DNA from 2 places in the Sanguibacter biliveldensis genome. Region 1 is predicted to be linked to the other one. Evidence: predicted binding sites of a transcription regulator. Region 1 holds the regulator's gene; the other holds the start of a gene.
The links. Region 1 encodes LexA, which represses DNA repair genes until DNA is damaged. Its sites were predicted from a motif close to TCGAACANNTGTTCGA; they were not measured.
Positions count from the first base shown of each region.

Region 2: the regulator LexA is predicted to act here: its motif matches at 8,028-8,043, upstream of uvrA (excinuclease ABC subunit UvrA).

Region 1 covers NZ_CP138359.1:2,564,498-2,579,923, reverse strand. The annotation lists gene SANBI_RS11290 (ATP-dependent DNA helicase) at 1-594, shown strand, start outside; gene SANBI_RS11285 (L-lactate dehydrogenase) at 638-1,633, shown strand; gene lexA (transcriptional repressor LexA) at 1,743-2,465, opposite strand; gene SANBI_RS11275 (LysM peptidoglycan-binding domain-containing protein) at 2,846-3,244, shown strand; gene nrdR (transcriptional regulator NrdR) at 3,596-4,078, shown strand; gene SANBI_RS11265 (aldo/keto reductase) at 4,131-5,174, opposite strand; gene SANBI_RS11260 (DUF5302 domain-containing protein) at 5,323-5,511, shown strand; gene serA (phosphoglycerate dehydrogenase) at 5,714-6,925, opposite strand; gene SANBI_RS11250 (HelD family protein) at 7,021-9,231, opposite strand; gene SANBI_RS11245 (PP2C family protein-serine/threonine phosphatase) at 9,413-10,684, shown strand; gene SANBI_RS11240 (sensor histidine kinase) at 10,675-12,366, shown strand; gene SANBI_RS11235 (response regulator) at 12,363-12,803, shown strand; gene SANBI_RS11230 (PAC2 family protein) at 12,968-13,906, shown strand; gene SANBI_RS11225 (spermidine synthase) at 13,980-14,900, opposite strand; gene SANBI_RS11220 (SAV_6107 family HEPN domain-containing protein) at 15,006-15,426, shown strand, end outside.
Region 2 covers NZ_CP138359.1:2,251,984-2,267,409, forward strand. The annotation lists gene uvrC (excinuclease ABC subunit UvrC) at 1-191, opposite strand, end outside; gene SANBI_RS09835 (OsmC family protein) at 308-781, shown strand; gene SANBI_RS09840 (glycosyltransferase family 2 protein) at 798-1,571, opposite strand; gene SANBI_RS09845 (bifunctional PIG-L family deacetylase/class I SAM-dependent methyltransferase) at 1,568-3,025, opposite strand; gene SANBI_RS09850 (acyl-CoA dehydrogenase family protein) at 3,019-4,164, opposite strand; gene SANBI_RS09855 (DUF6328 family protein) at 4,326-4,898, opposite strand; gene uvrA (excinuclease ABC subunit UvrA) at 5,050-7,998, opposite strand; gene SANBI_RS09865 (glycoside hydrolase family 15 protein) at 8,229-10,199, shown strand; gene SANBI_RS09870 (MBL fold metallo-hydrolase) at 10,196-10,891, shown strand; gene SANBI_RS09875 (YciI family protein) at 10,902-11,198, shown strand; gene uvrB (excinuclease ABC subunit UvrB) at 11,467-13,563, opposite strand; gene coaE (dephospho-CoA kinase) at 13,642-14,265, opposite strand; gene SANBI_RS09890 (ABC transporter ATP-binding protein) at 14,446-15,426, shown strand, end outside.

The DNA of each region.
Region 1 (15,426 bases):
CCGACCCCGGGCCAGCAGAGCACGACCGACGACCAGGTCGACGAGATGGCTGCGCTCATCACCGCCGCCGGCGGACGGACGCTCGGGCTGTTCTCCTCGCGCCGGGCCGCAGAGCGCGCGGCCGAGCTGTTGCGGGAGCGCCTGGACGTCCCGATCCTCTGCCAGGGCGACGACCAGCTGCCCACCCTCGTCAAGCAGTTCGCTGCCGACGAGGCCACGTGCCTCTTCGGCACTCTCTCGCTCTGGCAGGGGGTCGACGTCCCGGGTCCGTCCTGCCGCCTGGTGATGATCGACCGCATCCCGTTCCCTCGGCCCGACGACCCCGTCAAGGCGGCACGCGCCAGGTACGTCGAGAGCCACGGCGGCAACGGGTTCATGCAGGTCGCGGCCACCCACGCGGCGCTCCTGCTCGCCCAGGGCGCAGGGCGGCTCGTGCGGACGGTCGAGGACAAGGGCGTGGTGGCGATCTTGGACCCACGCCTGGTCACGGCTCGCTACGGGAAGTTCCTGGTCAGCTCGCTGCCCGACTTCTGGCGGACGACCGACCGACAGGTCGCCACTTCTGCGCTGGAGCGTCTCTCGGCCCTAGGCTGATCCCAGCGCACCCCTCACCAGCGCCCGACTTCATGGAGGACCGATGAGCCAGCCTGAGACCCACCGAGCACCCGACGAGACGCCCCGCGCGCGCAAGACCACGAAGGTGGCGGTCGTCGGAGCCGGCGCCGTCGGCTCGACGATGGCCTACGCCGCGCTCATGCGCGGCTCCGCCCGCCACATCGCCCTCTACGACATCAACCGGGCCAAGGTCGAGGCAGAGGCTCTCGACCTGTCCCACGGCATCCAGTTCATGCCGATGGCCGAGGTCGTGGGCTCTGACGACGTGGCGGTCTGCGCCGACGCCGACATCATCATGGTGACCGCCGGCGCCAAGCAGAAGCCTGGCCAGACCCGGCTCGACCTCGCCGAGGCGACCATCGGCCTGGTGTCGAAGATCCTCCCCGAGCTCCTCGCGGTCGCCCCCGACGCCACATACGTCATGGTGACCAACCCCGTCGACATCGTCACCTACGCGGCGCTCAAGATCTCAGGGCTGCCCCCCACGCAGCTCTTCGGCTCGGGCACCGTGCTCGACTCGTCCCGTCTGCGGTTCCTCATCGCCCAGCACTGCGGTGTCGCGGTCCAGAACGTCCACGCGTACATGGCCGGCGAGCACGGGGACAGCGAGATCCCGCTGTGGAGCTCGGCCACCATCGGCGGCGTGCCCCTGCTCGAGTGGGACGCGATCGACGGCCGCGAGCCCCTCACTGCCCAGGTCCGCGACGAGATCGCCCACGAGGTCATCAACTCGGCCTACCGCATCATCGAGGGCAAGGGGGCGACCAACTACGCCGTCGCGCTCGCCGGGTCCAGGATCATCGAGGCCGTCCTCAACGACGAGCACCGTGTGCTGCCCGTCTCGACGCTGCTCGACGACTACTACGGCATCAGCGACATCTGCCTCTCGGTCCCCTCGATCGTCGGACGTCACGGCGTGACAGACAAGCTGCAGGTCCCGCTCTCCCCGGTCGAGATCCGTGGGCTCCAGCACTCGGCGACCTCCCTCAAGGAGGTCGCTCGCCGCTTCGGCTTCTGACCCGCACCCCCTGCACGCAGCAGAGCGCCGCACCCCTCGTGGGGTGCGGCGCTCTGCTGCGTGCAGGGGGGACCTGGCTGGCCGGTGGTCCACGGACCGCCAGTCTCTGTCAGAGGCTGCGCAGGACCGTGACGATGCGGCCGAGGATGGTGGCCTCGTCGCCGAGGATGGGTGAGAACGCGTCGTTGTGCGGCATGAGCCACACGTGCCCGTCGATCCGCTTGAAGGTCTTCACCGTCGCCTCGCCGTCGATCATCGCGGCGACGATCTCACCGTTCTCCGCCACGGGCTGACGGCGCACCACGACCCAGTCGCCGTCGCAGATCGCGGCGTCGATCATCGACTCGCCGGAGACCTTCAGCAGGAAGAGCTCGCCGTCTCCCACCAGCTGACGGGGGAGGGGGAAGACGTCTTCGACCATCTGCTCCGCGAGGATCGGACCACCCGCAGCGATCCGGCCGACGACAGGCACGTAGGACGGCGAGGGGTGGTTGTCGTGGTCCTCGTCGGTCGACGCACGCACAGGCAGGGGGACCGAGCGCAGCGAGCGTCCGGCGGGGCGTCCGGTCAGCTCGGTCGTTGCGGGCTCGGCGGCGGGCCCCTGGGTGACGAGCTCCATCGCGCGCGGCCGGTTCGGGTCGCGTCGCAGATAGCCCTTGCGCTCGAGGGTGGTCAGCTGGTGCTTGACGCTCGACGGGCTGGTCAGCCCCACGGCCTCACCGATCTCGCGCATGCTCGGCGCGTAGCCACGCGTCTCGACCGACGTGCGGATCGTGTCCAGCACGCCGCGCTGCCGCGGGGTTAGGCCGTCCGCAGCGCCGATCACCGACACAGGGCCCGTGGCAGCAGCGCTCGCGCCGTCGCCCTCGGTCGTGGTCGCTCCTGACGGCGTGCTGTCCTGCGTCTTCACGTCGGGCCTCCGGTCGGTGCTGCGTGCTGCGGTCTGGTCGTCCCTGCCCCGGGCGGTCGTCGTCGCGCCGGCGCTGAGGCGGAGCCAGCAGCAGCGGCAGCAATGTCGGTGGCCCGTGGTCGAGTGTCCTTGCTGGTGGTTCAACAGTAGGGCCCGGCCCCCGCGACTTCAAACACCTGTTCGAGCGTGTCGCGCCAGACCCCTTGCAATATTCTCGATCCTTCGTACAGTTGTACGACGTACACATGTTCGAACGCGTCGCCCGGTCACCCCGACCGACGACGATCAGGAGAGGAGTCGACATGGCCCACACCGCACAGGTGCTGACGCCCCGGCCAGAGCTGCGCCTGGTGCGAGACGGTGACGGGCGGCGCTCGTCCGCCCCGTCGGCCGCCCGCGAGGGCTCGCTCCGCGACCTCCGCCTGACCCGGCGCGGGTGGTGGGTGCTGTCGGCTCTCGCCGTCGCGCTCGTCGCCCTCGGCATGTTCCTCGGCGACCGCGCCTTCGCGAGCGCCCCGGCCGAGCCTGTCGCCGTGGCAGACCACTTCGTGGCCCCGGGGGAGACGTTGTGGCAGATCGCCGGCGACGTCGCCCTCCCCGGCGAAGACCGCCGCGACGTGGTCGACATGCTCGTCGAGCTCAACGGCCGGTCGACGGCATCCCTCGAGGTGGGTGAGCGCATCCTGGTCCCGGCCCGGTGACCCGCGACGTCGTCTCGACATGTGAGAAGGGGCTCGAGGAGAGTTGCCCGCTCTCTTAGGTCGCCCTAAGTTAGGACTACCTCATCAACCGGCTGGGGGCCGGGTTGTGAGGCGGGGTGCACGGGTGGTCATCACCAGGCACTCCGACAGCACGCCGGTGTCATGACGAGGCGAGTCGTCCAGGCACTGTGGGGACGGGGGCGTCCCGGACGGAGGTGGTCGACCACGACCACCTCCGTCTCTGTCTCCGGGCGCGGGCTGGTGAGGCATGTGCGCAGGTCTCGGGGACGCGCGTACCCTTGCGAGTGCCGCGGAGCCGCGGCATCCGAGCACGTCCAGATGGAGGCCACTGTGCACTGCCCGTTCTGCCGCCACGCGGACTCCCGGGTCGTCGACTCGCGAACCTCGGACGACGGCGCGTCGATCCGTCGCCGCCGGCAGTGCCCTGCGTGCTCTCGGCGCTTCACCACGCTCGAGACCGCGAGCCTCTCCGTCGTCAAGCGTTCCGGTGTCACAGAGCCGTTCAGCCGCGAGAAGGTCGTCAACGGGGTGCGCAAGGCGTGCCAGGGTCGACCCGTGAGCGAAGACGACCTCGCTCTGCTCGCCCAGCGCGTCGAAGAGAGCGTGCGGGCCACCGGCATCGCCGAGCTCGACGCCTATGAGATCGGGCTGACGATCCTCGGGCCGCTCCGCGAGCTCGACGAGGTCGCCTATCTGCGGTTCGCCTCCGTGTACCAGGCCTTCGACTCCCTCGAAGACTTCGAGGCGGCGATCAACCTCCTGCGCGCCGAGCACGAGCAGAACGACCGCGACTCCGCGTCCCCGCAGGACTGATCGTCGGCCGGCCAGGACTCACCTGGAGGGTGGGTCCTGAGGACGGGACCGCTCAGAGCTCGCTCGAGCGGGACGCCCACAGGTTGAGCCCGCCCTCGACCGCAGCCCCGTCGATGGCGTCGAGCTCCTTGGCCGAGAACGGGGGGGCCTCGAGCGCTGCGAGATTCTCGTCGAGCTGCGCGGTCGTGCGGGCGCCGACGAGGACCGCACTCACCCGCTCGTCCCGCAGACACCACGCGAGGGCCATCTGCGCGAGGGTCTGACCACGTCGCAGGGCGATGTCCCGCAGGCTGCGCACCGAGGCGAGGTTCTGCTCCGACAGGTACTGCCGCTGGAATGACGTCCCCTTCGCGGCACGCGAGTCAGCCGGCACACCGTCCAGGTAGCGATCTGTCAGGAGTCCTTGGGCCAGGGGAGAGAAGGTGACGAGGCCTGTGCCCGCCGCGGCCGCGACCTCGACGAGCGAGCGACCTGAGTCGTCAGGGACCTCGATCCACCGGTTGAGCAGGGAGTACGAAGGCTGGTGGACTGTGAGCCGCAGCCCGAGGGCGTCGGCGATCTCGAGCGCCTGGAGCGTCCGGGTCGCCGAGTACGAGGAGATGCCTGCGTAGAGGGCTCGCCCGGACCGCACGGCAGTGTCCAGCGCACCGATCGTCTCCTCGAGCGGGGTGCTCGGGTCGAACCTGTGGCTGTAGAAGATGTCGACCTCGTCGATGCCGAGCCTGCGCAGCGACTGGTCGAGCGAGGCGAGCAGATACCCGCGGGAGCCGCCCTCACCGCGTGGACCGGGCCACTGCCTGTACCCGGCCTTGGTGCTGATGCTCAGCTCGTGCCGGTGCGCGGCGAGGTCACGCCTCAGGATCCGGCCGAAGCCCGTCTCGGCCGACCCCGGTGGTGGGCCGTAGTTGTTCGCGAGGTCGAAGTGCACGACCCCTGAGTCGACGGCGTGCAGCACGAGGGATCGCTGGTCGTCGGCAGGTGCGGCGTCGCCGAAGTTCTGCCAGAGCCCCAGGCTCAGCGCGGAGACGCCGAGACCAGAGCGACCGACACGGCGGACGGGGAGGCTGTCGAGACGGTCGTCGGCGGGGGAGCGCATGACTGTACGGTACCGCTGCGATACTCGAGGCTGCCGTCCCTGTCTCTCGTGGCGACCACGTCGGCGAGAGAAATGTCTGGCGTCCTACGCCGGGCTGCGGGAGGGTTGGTCTGCATCGGCAGACATCGAGACGAGGAGGCCGGAGCAGATGACTCAGGACCGAGAAGTTCCCGAGACCGCGATCAGCGCGGACACGAAGGCGAAGTTCAAAGAGGCGCTCGACCGCAAGAACGCGGCTCGGCACCTGACCTCCGAGGGTGACACGAACACCGGCAGCGTCCACGGCTCCGAGCCGATCGGCAAGACGCAGCGCACCTTCCGCCGCAAGTCTGGGTGACCAGGCGTGCGCCCAGCAGCAGCCGGGCTTAGAGCAGACAGCGAGGGTGGTACGGGATCTTCCCGTACCACCCTCGCTGTCTGTTGTCTGCTGTCTGCTGGATGCGGAGCGGCGACGTCCGCCCCGCGGAGCGACGACGACTCCGTGCTGAGGGGACCCCCGGTGGGCGTCCCCTCGGAGGATGCGGCCCAGCCGGAGCGGCTCAGCCCTTGATGTCGGTGAGCACCCGCAGCTTGATCGTCTGGCCCATCGCCCGCAGCGCCTCGACGACAGCGGCCTCGACGTTCGAGCCGGCGTCGGTCACCACGTAGCCGACCTCACCGCGGGTCGCGAGCAGCTGACCCTCGATGTTGGTGCCGTGCTCGGCGAGCGTGCGGTTGACCTCGGCGAGGACACCCGGGGTGTTGCGGTGCAGGTGAGCCACGCGGGCGACACCTGTCGAGCTCTCGAGAGCCAGGTTCGGCAGGTTGACGCTCAGGGTCGTCGAGCCCGAGCGGACGTAGTCGCGGATCTTGTTCGCCACGAAGACGCCGATCGCCTCCTGTGCCTCGAGCGTCGAGCCACCGATGTGCGGGGTGAGGATGACGTTGGGCAGGCCACGGAGCTCAGACTCGAAGGCGTCCCCGCGCTTCTTCGGCTCTTCGGGGAACACGTCGATCGCCGCACCCGCGAGGTGGTGGGACAAGATCGCCTCGCGCAGGGCGTGGGTGTCCACCACGAAGCCGCGCGAGAGGTTGAGGAAGATCGCACCGGGCTTCATCTGCGAGAACTGCTGGGCTCCGAACAGGCCCGCGTTGCCGCTGCGGCCGTCGACGTGGAGCGTGACGACGTCCGCGACGGCGAGCAGCTCGTCGAGGGACCCGAGGCGACGCGCGTTGCCGAGCGCCAGCTTCTCCGAGGTGTCGTAGAAGACGACGGACATGCCGAGGTTCTCGGCGAGGACCGACAGCTGGGTGCCGATGTTGCCGTAGCCGATGATGCCGAGCGTGCGCCCACGGACCTCGTGCGAGCCTTCGGCCGACTTGTCCCACACCCCGGCGTGGAGCGCCTTGTCGCGCTCCGTGAGGCGACGGGTGAGCGAGATGATCTCGGCGAGCGCGATCTCGACGACGGACCGGGTGTTCGAGAACGGCGCGTTGAAGACCGCGACCCCGTGGCTCGCAGCCGACCTGAGGTCGATCTGGTTGGTCCCGATGCAGAACGCGCCGATCGTCAGGAGCTCCGGAGAGGCGGCGATCACCGCGTCGGTCACCTGCGTCTTGGAACGGATACCGAGGATGTGGACGCCCTCGAGGGCGTGGATCAGCTCGGACTCGTCCAGGGCGCCAGACCGGACCTCGACCTCGACGCCGTGGGCGGCCAAGATCTCGACGGTGAGCGGGTGGACATTTTCAAGGAGGAGGGCCTTCAGCACGCAGTCATCGTCCTCCCCCCGCGCGCTGCGACCAAAACGGTCTTGGCACGTGGACGGATCTTTCCGGCGCCCCGGGGCGCGGCCGCCCACGGGGTTCAGCCGACGAGGCCCGCAGGGAGGTCCCGGGAGTGCGTGACGTGCAGGTAGCGGGTCGGCCGGGTCATCGCGACGTACAGGTCTGACGCGCCGCCGGGCCCGTCGACGAGGGCAGCCGGTTCTTCGAGCACGACGGCGTCGAACTCGAGCCCCTTGACCTCGCGGGCGGAGGCGACCACCAGACCGTCACCTGCGGACGCAGCCGCGGGGATCTCCCGGAGCATCTTCTCGACGTCGGCCACCTCCGCGGCCGGCACGACGACCGCGACCTGTCCCGCGCCGCCCGAGCGGATGTCGGCGAGCAGCCCGACAGCGATCTCCACGGTGTGCGCACGCACCTCGTCTGCCGCGAGCCTGTGGACCGTGAGGGCGGCCGGGACCTCGCGCGCGGACGTGAGCCTCGAGACGGGCAGCCCGGCCTCGACGGCCATGCGCTGCGCGGCCGACGCGATCTCCTCGGGCGTGCGGTAGTTGACGGTGAGCTCGGTCAGGCGCCAGGAGTCGCGCAGCAGCGGCGTGAGCATCGCGTCCCACGAGCGGGCCCCAGCGGGCGAGGACGTCTGGGCCACGTCTCCGACGATGGTCATCGACCGCGTCGGGCAGCGGCGCACGAGCATCCGCCAGGCCATCGCAGACAGCTCTTGGGCCTCGTCGACGACCAGGTGCGCGAAGGTCCAGCTGCGGTCCTTCTCCGCACGCTCTGCGGTCGTCAGGTAGGGACCAGAGGTCGCGAACCTGTCGGCGAGAGCCTCGGCGCTCACCATGCCGTTCCCGCCCGAGCCCTCGAGCACCTGACGGGCGTACTCGAGCCGCTCCTCACGCTGCTCCGCGTCCTGGCGCGCCTGCGCCCGGGCCACCTGGTCGTCCTCGCCGAGCAGCTCGGCAGCCTCGTCGAGGATCGGCACGTCGGCCTCGGTCCACGGCGAGCCCGGGGCCCGCACGAGGGCGTCCCTGTCGGCTGCTGAGAGCTCGGGGGCGGCCTCGGCGAGCCTGTGCGGCTTGGCGTAGAGGTCCTCGACCAGCTTCTGGGGCGACATCGGCATCCACGCGAGGTTGAGCGCGACCCGGATCTCCTTCGTGCTGCGCAGCTCTTCCAGGATCTCGCCGCGCTCGTCCGACTCGACCGAATAGCTCAGCTGCTCGGTGTACTGCGCCGCGAGACGGTTGAGCATCTCGCGGACGAAGGTCACCCGCGCGAGGTTGTGCGGCTTGCGGTGACGCCGCGCCTTCGCGATGGCGTCACGGATGTCGCGCCGCCGGATCACGAGGTCGTATCCGTCGACGCGCACCCTGGTGTCCTGCGCGGGGACGCGCTCGCGTGCGCTCACGGCGCGTCTGACGATCGCGCCGAAGACCGAGCGTCCCTTGATCTCGGCGATCTTCGGTTCCTCGGTCCCGCGCGCCTCGATCCCGGGCAGGATGTCGGCGATCGTCGTGCTCACGACCCCGGTCTCGCCGAGCGAGGGGAGCACCTGGTCGATGTACCGCAAGAACGACTGGCTCGGGCCGACGAGCAGCACACCCGAGCGCTCGAGCAGACGACGGTGGGCGTAGAGCAGGTAGGCCGCGCGGTGCAGGGCGACAGCGGTCTTCCCTGTGCCGGGGCCACCCTGGACCACGAGGGCACCCTGCAGGTCGGAGCGGATGATGGTGTCCTGCTCGGCCTGGATGGTCGCGACGATGTCGCCCATGCGCCCTGTGCGACCCGCTGACAGTGCCGCGAGCAGCGCGCCCTCGCCCGAGAGGTTGAGGTCCGAGGCCGCCCCGCCCGAGAGGTCGAGGACCTCGTCCTCGAGACCCGTGACGCGACGACCCGACGTTACGAGGTGCCGGCGGCGCAGCACGCCGTCGCGCTGGGCCGCCGTCGCCCTGTAGAAGGCCTGGGCCGCAGGGGCGCGCCAGTCCGTGAGGATCGAGGAGTGCTGCTCGTCGGTCAGCCCGATGCGCCCGATGTACCGGGTGGTCTCGTCGTCGAAGTCGAGCCGGCCGAAGCACAGCCTGTCCTCGACGGCGTCGAGCAGCGCGGCCCGGTCTTCGTAGAGCGTCGCGAAGGCGTCGCGCTCGCTGCGGTTCTGGGGGGACCCGCTCGGTCCGGACCGGCGCACCTCGGCGAGGCGCTCGCGCGTGACGGCGCGCAGCTCGTCCAGCCGTGCGTAGAGGACGTCGAGGGTGTCCTGCTCGACCCTGATCTCGTCGGGCTGCTCGGTCACGCTGGTCCTTCCCTCGCGGGGGTACGGAGATGAGATGGCGACTGGAGGCTGCTGGTGCCGCAGTCCCACGTTCGCGACCGTCCATTATTGCTGATCGTGGCACCCCGACGCGCCGCGGAGATGGGCCGGGAGGGCCGTGGCGACTAAGATCAGCGGATATTCGTCTGGGGGGAGGAGTGCGGTGAGCGTGAGAGACGGGTCGACCGGCGAGACCGCCCCGGTCCGGGTGCTCATCGTCGACGACGACGACGGCGACGCGATGCTGGTCGAAGAGCTCTTCGCCGACAGCGCCCTCGAGGTGACCCTCGACCGCGCGCGCTCGATCGACGAGGCCCTCGGTCGGCTCGACGTCGACTGCGTCCTCCTCGACCTGGGCCTCCCCGACGCGACAGGTCTCTCGGGCGTCGAGCGCATCAACGCGACGGGGACCAGTGCAGCGCTCGTCGTCCTCACCGGCATGACCAGCTCTGACCTCGGTGTCGAGGCCGTCGCCGCAGGGGCCCAGGACTACCTCGTCAAGCACGAGGTCGACCCCGACCTCCTCGCCAGGTCGGTCCGCTACGCCGTCCAGCGCCGGCTCTCCGACGAGCAGGCACGGACGATCTACAAGAGCTCGGTCCGGGCCCGCGAGACCGCCCGCCTCGAGCGTGCGCTGCTGCCCACACCCTCGATCGTCGACCCACGGCTCTCCGTCCTCGTCGGCTACCTGCCCGGGGGAGACGGCCTGCTCGGAGGTGACTTCTACGACGTCGTCGAGCGCGCCGACGGCACGCTCGCCTGCATCATCGGCGACGTCGCCGGCCACGGACCCGACGAGGCTGCCCTCGGAGCCACCCTGCGCACGGCCTGGCGGACCCTCGTCCTGGCCGAGATCGACCCCGAGCGCATCCTCCCGCTGCTCGAGCGCGTCATGCTCGACGAGCGCTCGCGGCCCGAGACCTTCACGACGCTCTGCCAGCTGGTCATCTCGGCCGACAGGTCGTCGGCCGAGCTCTACCTCGCCGGTCACCACGCGCCCATCCTCGTCTCCGAGCAGTCCCGGGCCATCGAGCCGACCCACCGCGGCCGGGCCCTCGGCATCCCTGTCGACTCGCCCTGGAAGTCTCAGCGGCTCGAGCTCGCCGGCAGCTGGTGGCTCATGCTCTACACCGACGGTCTGCTCGAGGCCACGGTCCGCGACCCCGGCGACGACCAGGACCGTCCCCACGACGCCGACCGCCGAGACCGCGGCGGGCGCTCGCGGATCGGCATCGACGGGCTCCTCGCCGCCGTGAGCGCCGAGTTCCGCGACGGCACAGAGGAGCTCGTCGAGCGCATCTTGCGCACCGTCCACGCCGTGCACGGTGGACGCCTCGTCGACGACGCGGCCGTGCTGATCCTCGGCTGGCCCGGCTGCGACGCCGGGCACGGGCAGCGGTCCGCGACGCTGGCCGACTCGGAGGAGTGGAGTTGAGGCGTCCTGCCGCGGCGCAGCGCGCAGGGTCGACGCTGCGCCGCCAGCTCGGCGTGACCGTGGCGAGCGCCGGAGCGGTCCTCCTGGTGATCCTGCTGTACGCCGTGTACTCCCTGCTCCAGGTGGTCCACTACCAGAACAGGGTCACCGACATCTACGCGAGCGCGATCTCGTACTCCGACGGGCTGACGTCTCGGATCGGTGACATCGGCTCGGCCGTCGACGCCTACCTGCAGTCGGGTGTCGACTCGGCGCTCGGCTCCTACAGGACCGCCGACACCGAGGCTGCCCGCGCCATCAGGTCCGCCTTCCTCGAGGACTACGGGCCCGACTCCGAGGTCGTCGTCGCCCTGGACCGCACGCTCGGTCTCGTCGCCACCTGGCGGTCCCAGTTCGCCGACCCCGCCGTCGCCGAGGTGTCCGTCGAAGGACCCGGCGCCGTGAGCGAGGCAACCCTCGAGCGTGGGGAGCGGCTGCTCGCCGACGCGCGCGAGAGTGCGCTCGACCTGGAGTCTGTCCTTGAGACCGGCCGCGACGAGGCCTCCGACTCCCTCGGGGCCTGGACGAGGAACCTCTTCCTCGCGGTCGTCGTGCTCGCCGGCGCCGCTGTCGTCGTCGCGGTCGGTACGTGGTGGACGCTCCGCCGACGGGTCCTCGAGCCCCTCGCGGACCTCGCGGCCAAGGCCGAGGCCGTGAGCACCGGCGAGCTCGACCTGCCGGTGCGGACCGAGGGGCCTGGCGAGATCGCCTCACTCGCGCACGCCGTCGACGCGATGCGGGTCGAGCTCGTGGCACGGATGGCCTCCGAGGCCCGTTCCCGGGCCGAGATCGCCGAGGCGCACGAGCAGGTGCTCGAGCAGGCCGAAGAGCTCCGACGCTCCAACCGGGACCTCGAGCAGTTCGCCTACGTCGCCTCGCACGACCTCCAGGAGCCGCTGCGCAAGGTGGCGAGCTTCACCCAGCTGCTGCAGAAGCGCTACGGCGGTGAGCTCGACGAGCGCGCAGACCAGTACATCGAGTTCGCGGTCGACGGTGCCAAGCGGATGCAACGACTCATCCAGGACCTGCTCGGCTTCTCGCGCGTCGGGCGGTCGGCGGGCGAGGCCGTCGAGGTCGACCTCGTCGAGGCCTGCGCGACGGCGGTCACGACCTTGGACGCCGCCGTCGAGGAGTCGGGCGGCCAGGTCGAGGTCGGCGACCTCCCCGTGGTCCTCGGGCAGCAGACGCTCCTGGTCCAGCTCTTCCAGAACCTCGTCGGCAACGCGCTGAAGTTCAGGCACCCCGATAGGACGCCCCACGTCATCCTCGGGGCTGTGCGCCGCGACGACGCCTGGGAGCTGTGGTGCTCCGACAACGGCATCGGGATCGACCAGCAGTACGCCGACAGGGTCTTCGTGATCTTCCAGCGGCTGCACGCCAAGGACGCCTACGAGGGCACGGGCATCGGCCTCGCGCTGTGCAAGAAGATCGTCGAGTTCCACGGCGGTGAGATCTGGCTCGACACCGACGTCTCGCAGGGCACGACGATCCGCTGGACGCTGCCAGACCCCCGCGAGGTAGGCTCTGCGGGGCCCGAGGACGAGTCCCCGGCCGAGGGTGCTGACGGAACCACGCCCGCGACGACGACCGCAGGGACGGGCGACCTGCCCGGACCAGGACAGCACGACGAGGAGAGCTCATGACCGTGGCACCCGGAGTGATCGAGGTCCTGCTGGTCGAAGACGACCCGGGCGACGTCCTCATGACGCGCGAGGCCTTCGAGCACAACAAGGTGGCCAACCGGCTCTCGGTCGTCAACGACGGCGTCACCGCGATGGACTTCTTGCGCAAGCGCGGGGAGTACGCAGACGCCGTGACGCCCGACCTCATCCTGCTCGACCTCAACCTGCCGCGCATGGACGGCCGAGAGGTCCTCGCCGAGCTCAAGGAAGACCCCGAGCTCCGCCGCATCCCCGTCGTCGTGCTCACGACCTCCGAGGCCGAGGAAGACGTCGCGCGCAGCTATTCGCTCTACGCCAACGCCTTCGTCACCAAGCCCGTCGACTTCGAGAGGTTCATCGAGGTCGTCCGGCAGATCGACGACTTCTTCGTGACCGTCGTCAGGCTGCCCTCGCGCTGATCGGTCTCGGACCCTGCGGAGAGCTGCACCGAGGACCGGAGACCGTGGGCCGGCCTGCGGGAAGAAACTCGGGCGAGGCGGTGTTCTGGTCCTCAGACGACGTTCGTGACGTCACCGGTCAGGCCTGAGCCTGGTGGTGCGTCGAGGCTGACAGGAGGCCCACCATGCTCGATCCGCAGGAGCTCTACACGGTCGACGCCACAGTCGAGTCCGCTCTCCGGCTCTCGCCGGACGAGGCGGGGACCGGGCCCGTGCTCGTCAACGCGCTGCGCGGGTTCGTCGACGCCGGGCACGTCGGACAGATCGCGCTCGAGCACATCCTCGACCTCGGCGAGACGACCCGTCTGGTCACCTTCGACGCCGACCAGCTGGTCGACTACAGGTCGAAGCGGCCCACCATCGTCTTCGACACGCAGCGCTGGACCGAGTACTCGGGTCCGAGCATCGCGATCGACGTGGCACGAGACCGCGAGGGGACGACCTTCCTCGTCCTCCACGGCAACGAGCCTGACGTCCAGTGGGAGCGGTTCGTCGAGGCCGTCCTGTCGCTCGTCGACAGGTTCCGCGTCTCGTTGACCGTCGGCACCTACGGCATCCCGATGGGTATCCCGCACACCCGGCTGCTCTCCGCGACGCCGCACGCCTCGCGCGACGAGCTGATCCCCGACGCCTCGCCGTGGTTCGGGCGCGTCACGGTCCCGGCGACCGCGGCGAACCTGCTCGAGCTCAGGCTCTCGGAGCGCGGCCACGACACCGTGGGCTACGCCGTCCACGTGCCGCACTACCTGGCCCAGTCCACCTACCCGCCCGCAGCGCTGGTGGCCCTCGACAAGCTGGAGTCCGCGACCGGGCTGGACCTGGACCTCGAGACCCTCGAGGAGGCGGCGACCGAGGCTCGTGCCGAGGTCGTGCGTCAGGTCGCCGAGTCCCCCGAGATCGCGGAGGTCGTCCGAGGGCTCGAGGAGCAGTACGACGCCTTCACCATCTCGGCCGAGCGCCAGAGCCTGCTCGCCGACACCGCAGAGATCCCGACGGCCGACGAGATCGGCGAAGAGCTCGAGCGCTTCCTCGCTCAGCAGGGTCCCGACGGGCAGTCGTCCTGACCTGAGCCCGGCACCACCAGCACGGCCCGGTCGCCGGCACCTCACGAGGTGCCGGCGACCGGGCCGTGCTGCGTCAGGCGGACTCTGCGGGGTCGACGAGGGGGACGGCGGTCCCTGCGAAGCGTGACATCTCGTCCGCGCCGCAGAGGATGTGTGCCGGGACCGCGAGGCTGCGGAGCGCACGCGCAAGGCCCGCGCTGGCGAGGCCGTCCCCGTCTCGAGCGCCGCCCGACGCCGTCGCGGCGAGCACGATGTTGCCGTAGCGGCGCGCCTTGAGCACCGCTGGCTCGGTGATCAGGGCGAGGTCGTCCTCGGTGCGGGGGACGCCGTCGGTCGCGACGATGTCCAGCGCCGCACGGATCGTGGCGACCTCGGCCCGGGCTGTGGAGAGCGGAGGCTTGTCGGCGCAGTTCACGAGATACAGGCCTCCTGGACGCAGGACGCGCAGCACGTCGACGACGAACTCGACGGTCAGCAGGTGATCCGGTGTGCTGTCGCCGGCGAACACGTCTCGGACGACGACGTCGACGCTCGAGGTCGCGAGCGTGGCCAGCTGCTCCCGGGCGTCCCCGGCGCGCAGGCGCAGACGGGGTGAGCGGGGGAGGTCGAACCACGAACGAGCGAGCTCGAGCAGCCGGGCGTCGATGTCGATGCCGATCTGGCGTGAACCGGGCCGGCGGGCGTCGACCGACCGGGCCATCGCGCAGCCTGCGGCCCCGAGGTGGACCACGTCGAGCGGACCCTCGGTCGTGTCGTCGAGGACCGCCGACATGATCTCCATGTATTCGAATCCCACGTTGGTCGGGTCGTCGAGATCGATGAAGGAGCTCGGGACGCCGTTGAGCATGACCGTGATGGACCTGTGGTCGTCGCGGTCGAGGACGAGCTCGACGGTTCCCGAGGACGTCTCGACGGGCCCTGCGGGCAGGTCGGGCTGCCCTGTCTGTGTCAGTGGTCCGGAGGAGGATGAGCGGCGTGAGGTTCGGCGTGCCATCCCGCAAGCCTAGGCGGGCGGGAGGGGACCGGCGGGGCACCGAGAGGCGACCACCTCTTGACTTCATTCGAACAGGTGTTCGATACTAGAGCAAGGAGGTTCGACATGGCAGCGACACGGATGACCGCAGCGACATCAGGAGCACGCGCTCTGGGGACGGCTTCAGCGGGCGCGTCGCGATCAGCACGCCACGGTCGTCCCACCCGGGCTCCGCACGCCGTCTCGGCAGCACCTGTCCCCGCTGAGGCTGCGGCTCTGACCTCGGCTCTGCGTCGTCAGGCCGCCAGCGACCTCTTGGACCGTGCTGACGCCGAGCTCGTGGCCGCACAGCTGGCCACCGACCCCGCCGAGAGGTTCACCCACGCGCACATGGCAGCGCTGAGGGTCTCGGGTGCCGTCCTCGCGGTCCTCGGCACCCGGCCCCCGCGCGGACGCACGCGCAGCGCGTGGGAGCGTCTCTCGGCGGCCTCCGACGACTTCGTCCCGTGGGCGTCGTTCTTCGCCTCCGGGGCGCACCTGCGCTCCT
Region 2 (15,426 bases), 310 kb from region 1:
GCCGTCGTGACCATGGTCTGGGTGCGCGGGTGCAGCGCGGAGAGATCCTGGAAATAGCTGGAGAGCCGCGCGCGGAGGTTCTTGGCCTTGCCGACGTAGATCACGCGTCCGTGCTCGTCGCGGAAGCGGTAGACCCCTGGCGTCGTCGGGATCTCGCCCGGCGCGGGTCGGTATGTTGCTGGATCGGCCATAGGACGAGCCTAGTCGGGGCGGCTGACACGGACCGCGCCAGAGAGGGCGGCGTGGGTCACGCCCTCCTCAGACGTGACCGGTGTCACATCTGGTGAACTCCGGATACGGTGGGCCGATGGGAGCCTTCCACGCGTACACCGCCACGATCACCTGGACCGGAGCCGGCGAGACCGGGACCTCCAGCTACACCGCCTACTCACGCGACCACGTGGTCGCCGTCGAGGGGAAGCCCGACATCTTGGCGAGCTCTGACCCGGCGTTCCGCGGGGACAGCGCCCGCCACAACCCCGAAGAGCTGTTCGTCGCCTCGCTCTCCGAGTGCCACATGCTGTGGTTCCTGCACGTCGCGGCGCAGTCGGGCGTGATCGTCACGGCGTACTCCGACTCCCCCGTCGGGACGATGCGCGTCGAGGCTGCCGGTGCCGGGCAGTTCACCGAGATCGAGCTGCGCCCGAAGGTGACCGTGTCCTCCGAGGCGTCAGACGACGTCGTGGCCGAGCTGCACGAGAAGGCTCATGCGCACTGCTTCATCTCCCGCTCGGTCAACTTCCCCGTGCACGTGCGGCCGGTGGTCCACGCGGCCGGCTGAGCAGAGCACCACAGGCTCAGGCCGAGGCCTCGCCGACCAGGTCTTCCCTCAGATAGCGCGCGTACCCACCAGGAGTGCGCCCCTGCTGGCGTCCGGACGTCAGCACCCAGGCGTCGTCGCTCGCGACCACCGTGGCTCCCGTGGCGCGCGCCCGGGCGACGAGCGCGACGTCTTCGTGCTCTTCGACGGGCGGATAGCCGCCGGCAGCCGCGTACACGTCCGCACGCATCCCGAGGTTCGCACCGTGCACATGGCCGTTCGCTCGGCCCGGGACATGGGTCGCCTGCCACGCCGCACGCTGACGGTGCGTGAGGTCGGCAGGGTCGGGACGGACCGTGCCGACGACGACGTCCGCCCCCTGGTCGGCGAGACCGGCCTGCGACGACACCCAGTGCGCGGGGACGAGCGAGTCGGCGTCGGTCGACGCGATCCAGATCGCCTGGTCGGACAGGGGGCCGTAGATCTCCCGGAGGGCCTCGAGGCCGACCTCGACGCCCGTGGCCCGGGCGGCGCCGACCCGTCGCTCGGACACCTCGACCACGCGGAACGGCGACAGTCGAGCGATGCTCGCGGAGGCGTCCGTGCAGCCGTCGAGGACGAGCACGACCTCGACCGGCGCCCCTCCCACCCGCGCCTGCTCATGGTGCACAGCATGGCGGAGCCCGGCTATGCACCTGCCGAGCAGCGCCTCTTCGTCGTGCACGGGGACGACCACGCAGACAGCACGAATCTGCGTCCCGGGCTCGTGGCCCTCGACGGAGCGTGCGCCGTGGGCAGGGGCGCCCGTCACAGCAGGCCTGTCTCTCGTGCGACGGAACGCGCCGGCGGGCGCACCAAGACGTCGAGCAGGAAGTCTTCTTCCTCGTGCCGGAGGAGCCGGACCAGGTCGGTCCGCTCAGCAGCCGCCGCGTGGACCTCGTCGCCACTGAGCGGGTACTCCTCGACCTCGTGGCGCCAGTGGCAGAGCACCAGCACACCGTCCGGCGTGAGCGAGGCGACCGCGCGGTCGAGCATCGTCACGAGGTCCTCGGGGCCGTAGTAGTAGCCGACCTCGGAGAGCACGATCAGGTCGAAGTCCCCAGCGGGCCATTCGCGCGGTGTCGTCAGCTGCTCGAAGCGTGCGCCGTCGCCCAGGCGTCGACGCGCGACATCGAGCGGGGCGGCGGCGATGTCGACCCCGAGGATCGTGCCGCACCGCTGGCTGAGCGCCTCGGTCAGCACACCCGTCGAGCAGCCGATCTCCAGCCCGGCGCGGAAGGTCTGGCGCGGGAGGCTCGCGAGGGTGATCGCACGCTTGCGTTCTTCGTACCAGCGCGACTCGAAACCCCAAGGGTCCGATCGGCCCTCGTAGAAGCTGTCGAAGAACTCTTCACCGAGGCTGCTGGTCATGGTGGGCTGCTCCGACGCATCGTCGGGCTGGGCAGGGTCTGCCTCTGCTCTCTCCTCGACGACGAAGACCTCGTAGGGCCTGTCGAAGTGGCGGAGCATCTCCGGGCCGAGCAGCGCCTCGTCGCCTGGCTGGTCCGACAGCGGGGCGACCTGGCTCCGGTGCTCCGCGAGAGAACGACGCCGACTGTCCGGCTCGTCGCCGGTCAGGTCGAGCCGACGCATCGACGACCATGGATGCGCGGGGTCGTCCGGGGAACCCCAGTGCCAGAACCACACGGGGTACTCGACCAGGCGCAGCTCTCGCTCGCCAGCCGCCCCCTGCACGACCTCCCGCGCGACCTCGCCGACGATGCGGTGGTCTCGGTGCCCGTCGCCGGCCCACGGTGCGACGACCAGCGTCGTGCCCTCGCGGCCGTGCGGACCGTCAGCCGTGACCACAGACCCGACCGACGACCTGAGCTCAGCCCGGTGCTCGCGCAGCCCGCCGTCAGGCAACCCGAGGAGGTGCACCGCCGCTCCGGGGGCGACGTGCTGGACCGCCGAGAGCAGCTCGCGCCGGCGGGTGCGGACGAGCTCCTCGACGCTCGTCGTCGGAGAGTCAGGGTGGGAGGCCTCTCCGTCCGAGGCGATGACGTAGGAGACGCGCGCGCCCGCCCGGGCGAGACGGGCGACGAGCCCGGCAGCCCCGAGCGTCTCGTCGTCCGGGTGGGCCGCCAGCACGACGACGCGCAGCGCAGAACGAGCGGCGAGGGCCTCGAGCCCGGAGACCTCGAACGGCTCGAGCTCGCCGAGCCTGCCTGACTGCTCCCAGTCGGCCTCGGGCGTCCCGACGTCGCGGTGGTCGAAGCTCACCATGGTCGGACCCCGCCCGAGAGCAGGGCCTTGCCGAGGGACGCGTCGTCGCGCTCGGCGTGGTGCTGACGGACGTAGACCGCGAGGTCGGCAACCCTGCGGGCGTGCCGCTCGTCGGCGGTCAGCGGACCAGGGCCTCGGGTGTGCGCGGACCGCGTGAGGACCTCCTCGACCGTGCGGGCGACTGTCCCACGTGTGCGGCGAGCGAGGATCGAAGGAGTCTGAGCACCAGCCGAGCCTGGCGAGACGCCGAGGAGCGGGTCGCCGTGGCCACCGGCTGCTCTGTCGGCCGCTGACGGCGGCGCATCGACGACGGTCGCTGCGTCGAGGAGCGCGGCTCGCGACGCTCGCAGGCTCGTGTCGACGGCTCCGAGCTGTGCGAGCGCGATCTGGTCGGGTTCGCGCTCACCGAGGGAGTCGAAGAGGTCGCGGGCCACACCGACAGCCCCGCCCCACCAGGCTGCCGCGACGCCGATGCCTCCCCAGGCGAAGCCAGGGCGCGTGAGGTACCACTCGTCGTCGCCGACGGGGATCGCCCGGACGGAGCGGAAGGTCACCGGGGCAGAGACGACCTGCCGCAGGCCGCGGGAGACCCACGGTCCGGTCTCGGGCCTCACGCCGTCGTCTCGCAGCGACACGGCGAAGAGCCGCCTGCCGGTGGGAGTCCAGGCGGTCACCAGGGCGTGGCTGAGGTCGGCGGCGAGCGAGCACCACGGCTTCACCCCGTCGAGCTGCCAGCCGCCGCCGACCGGGCGCGCCTCGAGACGCACTCCCGGTCCTTCGGCGGCGAACACGCCCCAGCTGCTCGGGGTGTCTCCCAGCTCGGCGAGGTCCGTGCCGTCGGGTGCCTGGTCGAGGATCGAGAGCGCGTCGAGGTGCGGCTCGAGGACGCGGGCCACACCGACGTCGAGCGCCGCCGTGGACGCGAGAGTCTCCCAGAGCTCGAGGGTGCGGCCGAGCCCGGGCCCCGGCACGAGGTCACCGATCCGGACCGCCCAGTCGACGGAGGCCGGCACGTCGGTCCCCAGGTCGGGGACCTCGGCGAGCAGGGCGTCGATCGCGGTCGACCGGCGGGTGGGCCGGCCGCTCGTCAGGTCTGCTCGGTGCACGCCACCCTCGAGCGTGGTCGTCGGTCGCTGCACGCCTACCTCGTCTCTCCTCCGCCAGCCACGCTGGGTCACGCCAGCCCGGTGCCGCGCAGTCAGTGGATCGTACGCAGGCGGCCGCGCTCCTGCACGGCGAGACGCTGCGCCGTCCTCCTGGGGTCGTAGACGGTTCGTCCAGGCCGCCTGACGGCTTGGGCTCACCCCCGCTCAGGACGCGAGCTGCTCGAGCGTTCCTGACTGCCCTGTGCGGGCTCTGCCGACTGTGCCCGTCGCAGCATGACGACAGGTCCGACGAGCCACAGGGCGAGCACGACGAGCAGCACCACAGCCCCGGTCAGGAGGGCAGCAGGCCGGGTGAAGATCACGTCGACGAGGAAGAACGTCACGCCGGTGAGTACGAGACCGAGGACCACCAGCCCTGTGCGGGCGCACACGTCCGCCTCCCGGACGAGCAGGAGCCGCAGGTGGCGACGGAAGAGGACCCTGTGGGCCGCGACAGGCGCGACGAGCAGGACCGTCGCGAGCACGGACAGCAGGAGCAGCGTGACGTAGGTGCCCCGCTGGAGGCTGTCGAGCTCCGCGAAGGCCTGCTGGAACGGCAGCGTGACGAGGAAGCCCGTGAGGATCTGGCTGCCTGTCTGCGTGACCCGGAGCTCCTGCAAGAGCTCCGCCCAGTTGCGGTCGGCTCGCTCGGAGACGCTCTCGTCACGGTCGTCGACGGGGTTGTGGGTGCCGCTCGTCGGGCGGCGGCTCGAAGGCGTATCGCTCATCTTCCCGAGTGTGGCACCGGGCCTCGGTGGGGACCATCGCACGAGGGGCTGCAGCACGAGAGGCGGCACCCCTGCGGGTACCGCCTCTCGTCACCGCCCGACCGACTGTCGTCGGAGGCGGCACGTGCTCAGCCGCTCGTGGCCCAGCACGTCACTCCTTGAGCTTGGCCTTCGCCCGGCTCGCGGGCTTCTTGGCTGGCTTCTTCGTGACGGCAGCGGCTGCGGTCTTCTTCGGCAGCGGCGCGACACCCGCGGGCTCATGGTTCTGGAGCACCTCGGCGAGGAACCGGCCTGTGTGGCTGGCCTCGACCGACGCGACCAGCTCGGGTGTGCCCTCGGCGACCACGAGGCCACCACCGGACCCGCCCTCGGGGCCCATGTCGATGACCCAGTCGGCGTTCTTGATGACGTCCAGGTTGTGCTCGATCACCAGGACCGAGTTCCCCTTGTCCACCAGAGACTGGAGCACCGCGAGCAGCTTGCGGATGTCTTCGAAGTGCAGACCCGTGGTCGGCTCGTCGAGGACGTAGATCGTCCGACCCGTCGAGCGCTTCTGCAGCTCGCTCGCGAGCTTGACGCGCTGCGCCTCACCACCCGAGAGCGTCGGGGCGGACTGCCCGAGACGCACGTAGCCCAGACCCACGTCGACGAGCGTCTTGAGGTGACGTGAGATCGCCGGGACCGCCGCGAAGAACTCGTTGGCCTCTTCGATCGGCATGTCGAGCACGTCGGCGACGGTCTTGCCCTTGAAGTGCACCTCGAGGGTCTCGCGGTTGTACCGCGCCCCGTGGCAGACCTCGCAGGGGACGTAGACGTCCGGGAGGAAGTTCATCTCGATCTTGAGCGTGCCGTCGCCAGAGCACGCCTCGCAGCGCCCGCCCTTGACGTTGAAGGAGAAGCGTCCGGGCGTGTAACCGCGGACCTTCGCCTCGCTCGTGTCGGCGAAGAGGCGTCGGACGTGGTCCCACACACCCGTGTAGGTGGCGGGGTTCGAGCGCGGTGTGCGTCCGATCGGCCCCTGGTCGACGTGGACCACCTTGTCGAGGTGCTCGAGCCCGGTGACCCGCTTGTGGCGGCCGGCGACCTGGCGGGCGCCATTGAGCTCGTTGGCGAGCACCGTGTAGAGGATCGAGTTGACCAGCGTCGACTTGCCCGAGCCCGACACACCCGTGACAGCCGTGAGCACCCCGAGCGGGAAGCTCACGTCGATCCCGGTGAGGTTGTGCTCGCGCGCACCGACCACGGTCAGCTGGCGCTTGGGGTCGACGGGACGGCGCAGCGTCGGCATCGGGATGGAGCGACGGCCGGCGAGGTACGCGCCGGTGACCGACTCCGGGGCCTCGAGCAGACCCGCGTAGTCGCCGGAGTGCACCACACGACCACCGTGCTCACCAGCACCCGGGCCGATGTCGACGACCCAGTCCGCAGTGCGGATCGTGTCTTCGTCGTGCTCGACGACGATCAGCGTGTTGCCGAGGTCGCGCAGGCGAGTCAGCGTGTCGATGAGGCGGCGGTTGTCCCGCTGGTGCAGACCGATGCTCGGCTCGTCGAGGACGTAGAGCACGCCGACGAGGCCTGATCCGATCTGGGTCGCGAGGCGGATGCGCTGGGCCTCTCCACCGGACAGGGTGCCGGCGGGACGCATGAGCGAGAGATAGTCGAGCCCGACGTCGAGCAGGAACCCGAGACGGTCCTGGATCTCCTTGAGGACCTGCGTCGCGATCGCACGCTCGCGCACACCCAGCTGCAGGTTGTCGAGGAAGTCGCGGGCCTCGCGCAGCGGGAGGGCGCAGACCTCGGCGATCGACTTGCCGTCGACGCGGACCGCGAGCACCTCAGGCTTGAGGCGCGTGCCGTCGCAGACGGGGCACGGGACCTCGCGCATGTAGGCCTCGTACTTCTCCTTCGACCACTCGGAGTCGGTCTCGGAGTGACGGCGCTCGAGGAAGGAGATGACCCCCTCGAAACCTGTCGAGTACTGACGCTCACGGCCCCAGCGGTTGCGGTACTTGACCTGCACCTCGTGGTTCTGTCCGTGCAGCACAGCGTTGCGGGCGCGCTCGGGCAGCGCTCGCCACGGGACGTCCATCGAGAAGCCGAGGTCCTTGGCGAGAGCGCCGAGGACCCGCTGGTAGTACTCGGAGGAGGTCTGCGACCACGGGGCGACGGCCCCGTCGGCGAGCGACCTGTCTTCGTCGGGGATGACGAGCTCAGGGTCGATCTCGAGGCGCATGCCGATGCCCGTGCACTCGGGGCACGCACCGTAGGGCGCGTTGAAGGAGAAGGTCCGCGGCTCGATCTCGTCGAGGGTGAGCACGTGGTCGTTCGGGCACGCGCGGTGCTCGGAGAACCGGCGCTCCCGGTCCGGGTCGCCCTCCTCCGCGTCGACCATCTCGACGACCAGGAGACCACCCGCGAGGCCGAGGGCGGTCTCGACCGAGTCGGTCAGACGACGCTGGACGCCCTCGCGCGAGACGAGACGGTCGACGACCACCTCGATGGTGTGCTTGAGCTTCTTCTCGAGCGTCGGGGGCTCGGTGAGCTGGACGACCTCGCCGTCGACCCGGGCACGGGCGAAGCCCTTCGACTGGAGCTCCTTGAACAGGTCCGCGTACTCACCCTTGCGCCCGCGGACGACAGGTGCGAGCACCTGGTACCGCGTGCCCTCGGGGAGCTCGAGCAGCCTGTCGACGATCTGCTGCGGGGTCTGGGCGGTGACACGCTCGCCGCACACCGGGCAGTACTGCGTGCCGGCGCGCGCGAAGAGCAGACGGAGGTAGTCGTAGACCTCGGTGATGGTGCCGACGGTCGACCGAGGGTTCCGGTTGGTCGACTTCTGGTCGATCGACACCGCGGGCGAGAGGCCCTCGATGAAGTCGACGTCGGGCTTGTCCATCTGGCCGAGGAACTGGCGCGCGTACGCGGACAGCGACTCGACGTACCGTCTCTGCCCTTCGGCGAAGATGGTGTCGAAGGCCAACGAGGACTTCCCAGAGCCTGACAGACCGGTGAAGACGATCAGGGCGTCACGGGGAAGATCCAGGTCGACGTTGCGGAGGTTGTGCTCACGGGCACCTTGGACGACGAGGCGATCACTCACCCCGACATCGTACGGTCGACCACCGACACGCGCACACCTGTTCGAAGAACTGTGACCGGGTCGCACGTCTCGCGTGCCGTCGCCAGGCCCCACTGCAGCCGCCCTCACGGCTCCGAGCCCCGCGACGTGACGGTAGCCTCCTGAGCCCTCGACGCGGCCCCAGATGCCTCCCGCACCGCTCCGACCTCCCCCGACGTGCTCGACGACCGTCGAGAGACCACAATCGGGAGATGCCTGACAGCCCTGCGCTCGACACCACCCCCTGCTCGACACCGATCGCGGACTACGCGGTCCTGGGCGACGGGCGGTCCTGCGCACTCGTCAGCCGGACAGGGTCGGTCGACTGGTTGTGCCTGCCCGACTTCGACTCACCGGCGTGCTTCGCCGCGCTGCTGGGCACCCCCGAGAACGGACGGTGGCTGCTGACGGTCCGCGACCCCGTCTCGGTGACACGGCGGTATCTCGGCGACTCCTTCGTCCTCGAGACCACCTACACGACGGCGACAGGCACGGCACGCGTCGTCGACGCCATGCCACCCGGCGACGGGCGGGCGGACCTGGTCCGCGAGCTCGAGGTGCTCGACGGCCACGTGACGATCGAGCACGAGTGGGTGGTGCGCTTCGGCTACGGCGCCTACGAACCCTGGGTGAGCCGGGTCGACGACGACCACCGGACCGGGCGCCACGCGATCCGCGCCGTCGCCGGCCCAGACTCGTTGCTGCTGCGCGGCACCCGGCTGCCGCGGGCCGAAGACCACCGTCACCGAGACGTCTTCGAGGCGAGCGAGGGTGAACGGTTCACGTTCTCCTCGACCTGGACACCGTCCTGGGGTGCGACTCCCCCACCGCTGTCCGTCGCGCACGTGATCGCCACAGCGACCGACAGCTGGCACGACTGGGCCCGTCAGACTCCCTACTCCGGCCCCTACCGCGAGCCGCTCGTCAGGTCTTTGCTCGTCCTGCGACTCCTGACGAGCAGCACGACCGGCGGGATCGTCGCGGCGGCGACCACCTCCCTGCCCGAAGACTTCGGCGGGGAGCGCAACTGGGACTACAGGTACTGCTGGTTGCGCGACGCCGCCATGACCCTCGAGGCGCTCGTCGAGTCTGGCTACCACGACGAGATCGTCGGATGGCGCGACTGGTTGCTGCGCGCGGTCGCCGGTGACCCTGAAGACCTGCAGATCATGTACGGCGTCGACGGGCGTCGCGACCTCCCCGAGCACGAGCTCGACCACCTGCCCGGGTACGCGGGCTCCAGGCCCGTGCGGGTGGGGAACGCGGCCGTGGACCAGGTGCAGAACGACGTGCTCGGCGAGGTCATGTGCGCCCTCGACATGGCGCGGGACGCTGGCCTCACGGAGACGGCCGACAGCTGGTCGCTGCAGAGGCACCTCGTCGACGCGCTCGTCGAGCACTGGGACCGCCCTGACCGCGGGATCTGGGAGGTCCGAGGACCCGAGCGGGACTTCGTGCACTCGCGCGTGATGAGCTGGGCAGCGATCGACCGAGCCGTCAGGGGTGTCGAGGTGCACGGCCTCGACGGGCCCGTCGAGCACTGGAAGGCTGCCCGTGACGAGATCCACGCCCAGGTGATGGAGCACGGCTTCGACACGGGGCTCGGTGCCTTCGTCCAGTACTACGGAGCCGAGCACACGGACGCGTCTCTGCTGCAGATGGCCCAGGTGGGGTTCATCGACCCGACCGACGAGAGGTTCGTCGGGACGGTCCGGGAGATCCAGCGGACCCTCGCCACCGAGCACGGCTTCGTCAGGCGCTACGAGACCGAGCAGACAGGTGACGGCCTGGAGGGCGACGAGGCGCCGTTCCTCGTGTGCTCCTTCTGGCTCGTCGACGCCCTCGCCCGCACCGGCCAGACCGACGAGGCGCAGCAGCTGCTCGACACCCTCGTGGGCTCGGCCAACGACCTCGGGCTCATGGCTGAGCAGTACGACGACGGGCGCGCACGGATGGCCGGGAACTTCCCGCAGGCCTTCTCCCACCTCGGGCTCGTGCGCGCTGTCCACAGCCTCGACCGAGCCACGAGCGACTGTGGCGGTCTGCACTCCGCGGGGCACCACGCCCCCAGCACGACGAGCCCGGGGACGACTGGCACCGGGACGACCAGCACAGGCACGACGACCACCGGCACGGCGGAGGCGCCGAGCGGCGCTCCGAGGACGAGGGAGGACGCACCATGACCGACGACCAGAGCACCGCGCCGGCTTCGCCGACACGACTGACCCGGCTCGACCACGTCGACCTCAGGTCGGTGGCGGTCGGCCCGATGGACAACAACGCCTACCTGCTGACCTGCCGGACCACCGGCGCGCAGGTGCTCGTCGACGCCGCTGCCGACTCGGACCGGCTGCTCGCGCTCGTGCGCGAGGGCTCGGGGTCTGCGCGCCTCGACCTCGTCGTCACCACCCACAGCCACCACGACCACGTCGGGGCGCTCGAAGACATGGTCGGTGTCACCGGGGCGACGACGGCCGCGGGTGCCGAGGACGCCGAGGCCATCAGCGTGCCCACGCGGCAGCGCCTGCACGCGGGCGAGCACCTCGTCGCCGGGACGATCGACCTCGAGGTCGTCCCGCTCCGCGGCCACACCCCCGGGTCGGTCGCCCTCGTGCTGGTCGAGCCGGACGAGGTGTCTGAGCCCGACGCTGTCGCCGGTCGCACCCACATCTTCTCCGGTGACTCTCTGTTCCCCGGCGGGGTCGGCAACACCAACCACGACCCGGAGCGGTTCGCGCAGCTCCTCGGTGACGTCGAGGAGAAGATCTTCGCCCGGTTCCGGGACGACACCGTCATCCACCCCGGGCACGGAGCGCCGACCACCCTCGGCGCTGAGCGTCCGCACCTCGACGAGTGGCGGTCCCGCCGCTGGTGAAGGTGCTTGAATGGCGGGCATGACCACCTACGCCGTGACCTACGTCTACACCGACGACTCTGCTGCCCGCGACACGCACCGCCCGGCGCACCGTGCCTTCCTCGGCGGTCTGTATGCCGCGGGGATCTTGCTCGCGTCGGGTCCGGTCTCCGACGACGACATGCAGGGTGCGCTGCTCATCCTCACGGGTGCGTCTGCTGAGGCCGTCAGCTCGATCCTCGACGCCGACCCCTTCCACCAGCAGCAGCTCGTCGCGGCTCGTGCAGTCACCGAGTGGACAGTCGTCTTCGGGCCCTGGGCGGACTGACGCTCCATCGGCCTCTCGGCCCACAGGTCCGACGCAGCGTCGATGGCGCTCGGTCTGCCGCATGCCAGGTCGCGGCCGGCCTGACATGCCTCCCGTCGCGCCCGACGTGACACACCTCTGGTGGAACTCGGCCCGGCGCTCCTCGTCCCTCGGTCCTCCCGGCAGGCACTCCCCCTCAGACGCAAGAAGACGCGGCCACCCCGTCGGGGGTGGCCGCGTCTTCGTCTGTCATGGGCGTGTCCGCCGACCTCTGTCACGCGCGAGGAGGTCAGGCCGTGGCGGCCTGCATCTGCCGGAGCTCCTTCTTCAGGCCCGAGACCTCGTCGCGGAGGCGGGCCGCGAGCTCGAACTGCAGCTCGGCCGCAGCAGCGTGCATCTGCTCGTCGAGCTCCTGGATGAGGCCGACAAGATCACCGGCAGCAGCGACAGCGAGCCTGTTGCCGGACGCACCCTCCTTCGGGCCGCCCGGGACAGGCGCCGAACCCTTGGCGGGCTTGCGGTATCCGCCCTCGAGCAGCTCGCGGGTGTCGATGTCCTCGCGGGCGAGCATGTCCGTGACATCGCTGATCTTCTTGCGCAGCGGGGTCGGGTCGATCCCGTGCTCGAGGTTGTACGCGACCTGCTTCTCGCGGCGGCGGTCGGTCTCCTCGAGGGCCATGGCCATCGACGGCGTCACGGTGTCCGCGTACATGTGCACCTGGCCCGAGACGTTACGAGCCGCACGACCGATGGTCTGGATGAGCGAGGTCGCGGACCGCAGGAAGCCCTCTTTGTCGGCGTCGAGGATCGCCACGAGCGAGACCTCAGGGAGGTCGAGGCCTTCACGGAGCAGGTTGATGCCGACCAGGACGTCGTACTCCCCCATCCGGAGCTCACGCAGCAGCTCGACGCGTCGCAGCGTGTCGACCTCGGAGTGCAGGTACCTGACTCGCACGCCCTTGTCGAGGAAGTAGTCGGTGAGGTCTTCGGCCATCTTCTTGGTCAGCGTGGTGACCAGGACGCGCTCGTCCTTCTCCGCGCGGACGCGGATCTCCTCGAGGAGGTCGTCGATCTGCCCCTTGGTCGGCTTGACGATCACCTGGGGGTCGATGAGTCCCGTCGGACGGATGATCTGCTCGACGAAGCCGTCAGCCATCGACAGCTCGTACTTGCCGGGGGTCGCCGAGAGGTAGACGGTCTGGCCGATGCGGTCGACGAACTCCTCCCAGCGCAGCGGACGGTTGTCCATCGCGCTCGGCAGTCGGAAGCCGTGGTCGACGAGGTTGCGCTTGCGCGACATGTCACCCTCGTACATCGCGCCGATCTGCGGGACCGTCACGTGGGACTCGTCGATGACGAGCAAGAAGTCTTCGGGGAAGTAGTCGAGCAGCGTGTGCGGGGCCGTGCCCGGACCACGACCGTCGATGTGCCGCGAGTAGTTCTCGATACCTGAGCAGCTGCCGATCTCGCGCATCATCTCGATGTCGTAGGTGGTGCGCATCCGCAGGCGCTGCGCCTCGAGCAGCTTGTTCTGGGCCTCCATCGTCGCGAGACGCTCTTCGAGCTCGGTCTCGATCGATGCGATGGCCTTCTCCATGCGCTCTGGACCGGCGACGTAGTGCGTGGCCGGGAAGAGGTGGATGGAGGTCTCGTTGCGCACGACGTCACCGGTCAGCGGGTGCAGCGTCTGGATCGCCTCGATCTCGTCGCCGAAGAACTCGATGCGGATCGCGAGCTCTTCGTACACCGGGATGATCTCGACGGTGTCCCCACGGACGCGGAAGGTGCCACGGGTGAAGGCCATGTCGTTGCGGGTGTACTGCATGGTGACGAACTTGCGCAGCAGGGTGTCGCGGTCGACCTGGTCGCCGACGTCGAGCCGGACCATGCGGTCCACGTACTCCTGCGGGGTACCCAGACCGTAGATGCACGACACCGACGCGACGACGATCACGTCGCGCCGCGTGAGCAGGTTGCTCGTCGCCGAGTGGCGCAGGCGCTCGACCTCGTCGTTGATCGAGCTGTCCTTCTCGATGAAGGTGTCCGTCTGCGCGATGTACGCCTCGGGCTGGTAGTAGTCGTAGTACGACACGAAATACTCGACGGCGTTGTTCGGCAAGAGCTCGCGGAACTCTGTCGCGAGCTGCGCGGCGAGGGTCTTGTTCGGCGCCATGACGAGCGTCGGACGCTGCAGCTTCTCGATGAGCCAGGCCGTGGTCGCGGACTTTCCGGTACCCGTGGCACCGAGGAGCACGACGTCCTTCTCACCGCCCTGGATACGCTCTGCGAGCTCAGCGATCGCCGTCGGCTGGTCCCCCGACGGGGTGTACTCGGAGATCACCTCGAAGGGTGCCACTGTCCGCTGGAGATCTGTCACAGGTCGCATGGAACAACCGTACGACCAGCCACCGACAACGCCCACCGGGACGAGCGTGCCGGTGGCCACAGCGCCAGAGCAGCAGCGTCAGGGGACGGGCACCTCTGCCTCGACCTCGTCCTGGAGCCGCCGCCACAGGGCGTCGACGGCAGCGCGCAGCTGCGACACGTCACCGGCCCCGGGCAGCACCACGTCGGCAGCTGCGAGGCGCGCCTCGTCCGTCGCCTGCGACGCGACCCGGCGACGGGCCTCGGGCAGGTCCAGGCCCCGCTTCTCGACGAGCCTGCGGATCCTCAGGTCGGCCGGGGCGTCGACCACGACCACCACGTGGAAGGTCTCCTGCTGCCCTGTCTCGACGAGCAGGGGAATGTCGTGGACCACCACGGCGTTGGCATCTGCGGTGGCCACGGCAGCCTCGCGCTCTGCGGACAGCCGCGCCACCTCCGGGTGGATGATCGAGCTCAGCAGGTCCAGCCGCGCACGGTCGCCGAAGACGATGTGACCGAGCGCCGGCCTGTCGAGCGAGCCGTCCTCGAGCAGCACCTCCGGGCCGAAGGCCTCGACCACCCGGTCGAGCCCGACAGTCCCTGGCTCGACGACCTCGCGGGCGAGCACGTCGTGGTCGATCACGACTGCGCCGAGCTCCGCGAAGCGCGTCGAGGCGACCGACTTGCCGGCGGCGATCCCGCCGGTCAGACCTATCCTGATCATCTCGTCCCTCTCGTCGCACGGCCGGCGAGGACGGCGCCCTGGGCGCCGTACCGTCCGGTGCCCGGTGCACGGGCGTCGGCCCAACGTATCGCGTCCGCCGTGCCCACGGCGCGCCGAGCCGCGACAGGTCGCGGCGAGCAGCACGACCACACAGCACGTCGAAGGGAGCACATCGTGTCGATGCACGCAGGAGGTGGAGGCGGCGGCGGACAGCTCCGCTCGTTCCGCCAGGAACGCGGTATCACCCAGCACCGGCTCGCCGACGGCACGGTCCGGCGCGTGCTGGCCTTCGCCCGCCCGTACAAGCGGCAGCTCACGGTGTTCCTCGTGCTCATCGCGATCGACGCCCTCATCGGGGCGGCCACGCCGCTCGTCTTCAAGGCGATCATCGACGACGGGATCACCCCGGGCCGGCGAGACGTCGTGCTGTGGCTCGCAGGACTCGTCGCTGTCCTGGCTCTCGCCTCGGGGGCGCTGACGATGGCGCAGCGCTGGTTGTCCTCGCGGATCGGCGAAGGACTCATCCTCGACCTGCGGATCGCGGTCTTCGACCACGTCCAGCAGATGCCCCTCGCCTTCTTCTCCCGCACCCGGACCGGTGCCCTCGTCCAGCGCCTCAACGGTGACGTGCTGGGCGCCCAGCAGGCCTTCACCTCGACGCTGTCGAACGTCTTCTCGAACACCCTGACCGTCGTCTTCGTGCTCGCCGCGATGTTCTCGATGTCCTGGCAGCTCACAGCCCTGTCCCTGGTGCTGCTGCCCGCCTTCATCCTGCCGGCCCGGTGGATCGGACCACGGCTGGCGCGGCTGACACGGGAGTCCTACGAGATCAACGCGGACACCTCGCAGACCATGAACGAACGCTTCAACGTCGCGGGCGCACACCTGGCCAAGACCTACGGTCGTCCGGCCGACGAGTCACGCAGGTTCGCGCACGACGCCGGCCGCGCCCGAGACATCGGCGTCAAGCTCGCCATGTACTCGACCTACTTCCGCGTGGGCCTGACGACGGTCGCCGCCCTCGCGGTCGCGGTCGTCTACGGCGTCGGTGGGCTCAGCGCGATCAGCGGCGGGCTCACGGTCGGGGTCGTCGTCGCACTCACCGCCTATCTCGGCCGGCTCTACGGGCCGCTCACCGCCCTGTCCAACGTCCAGGTCGAC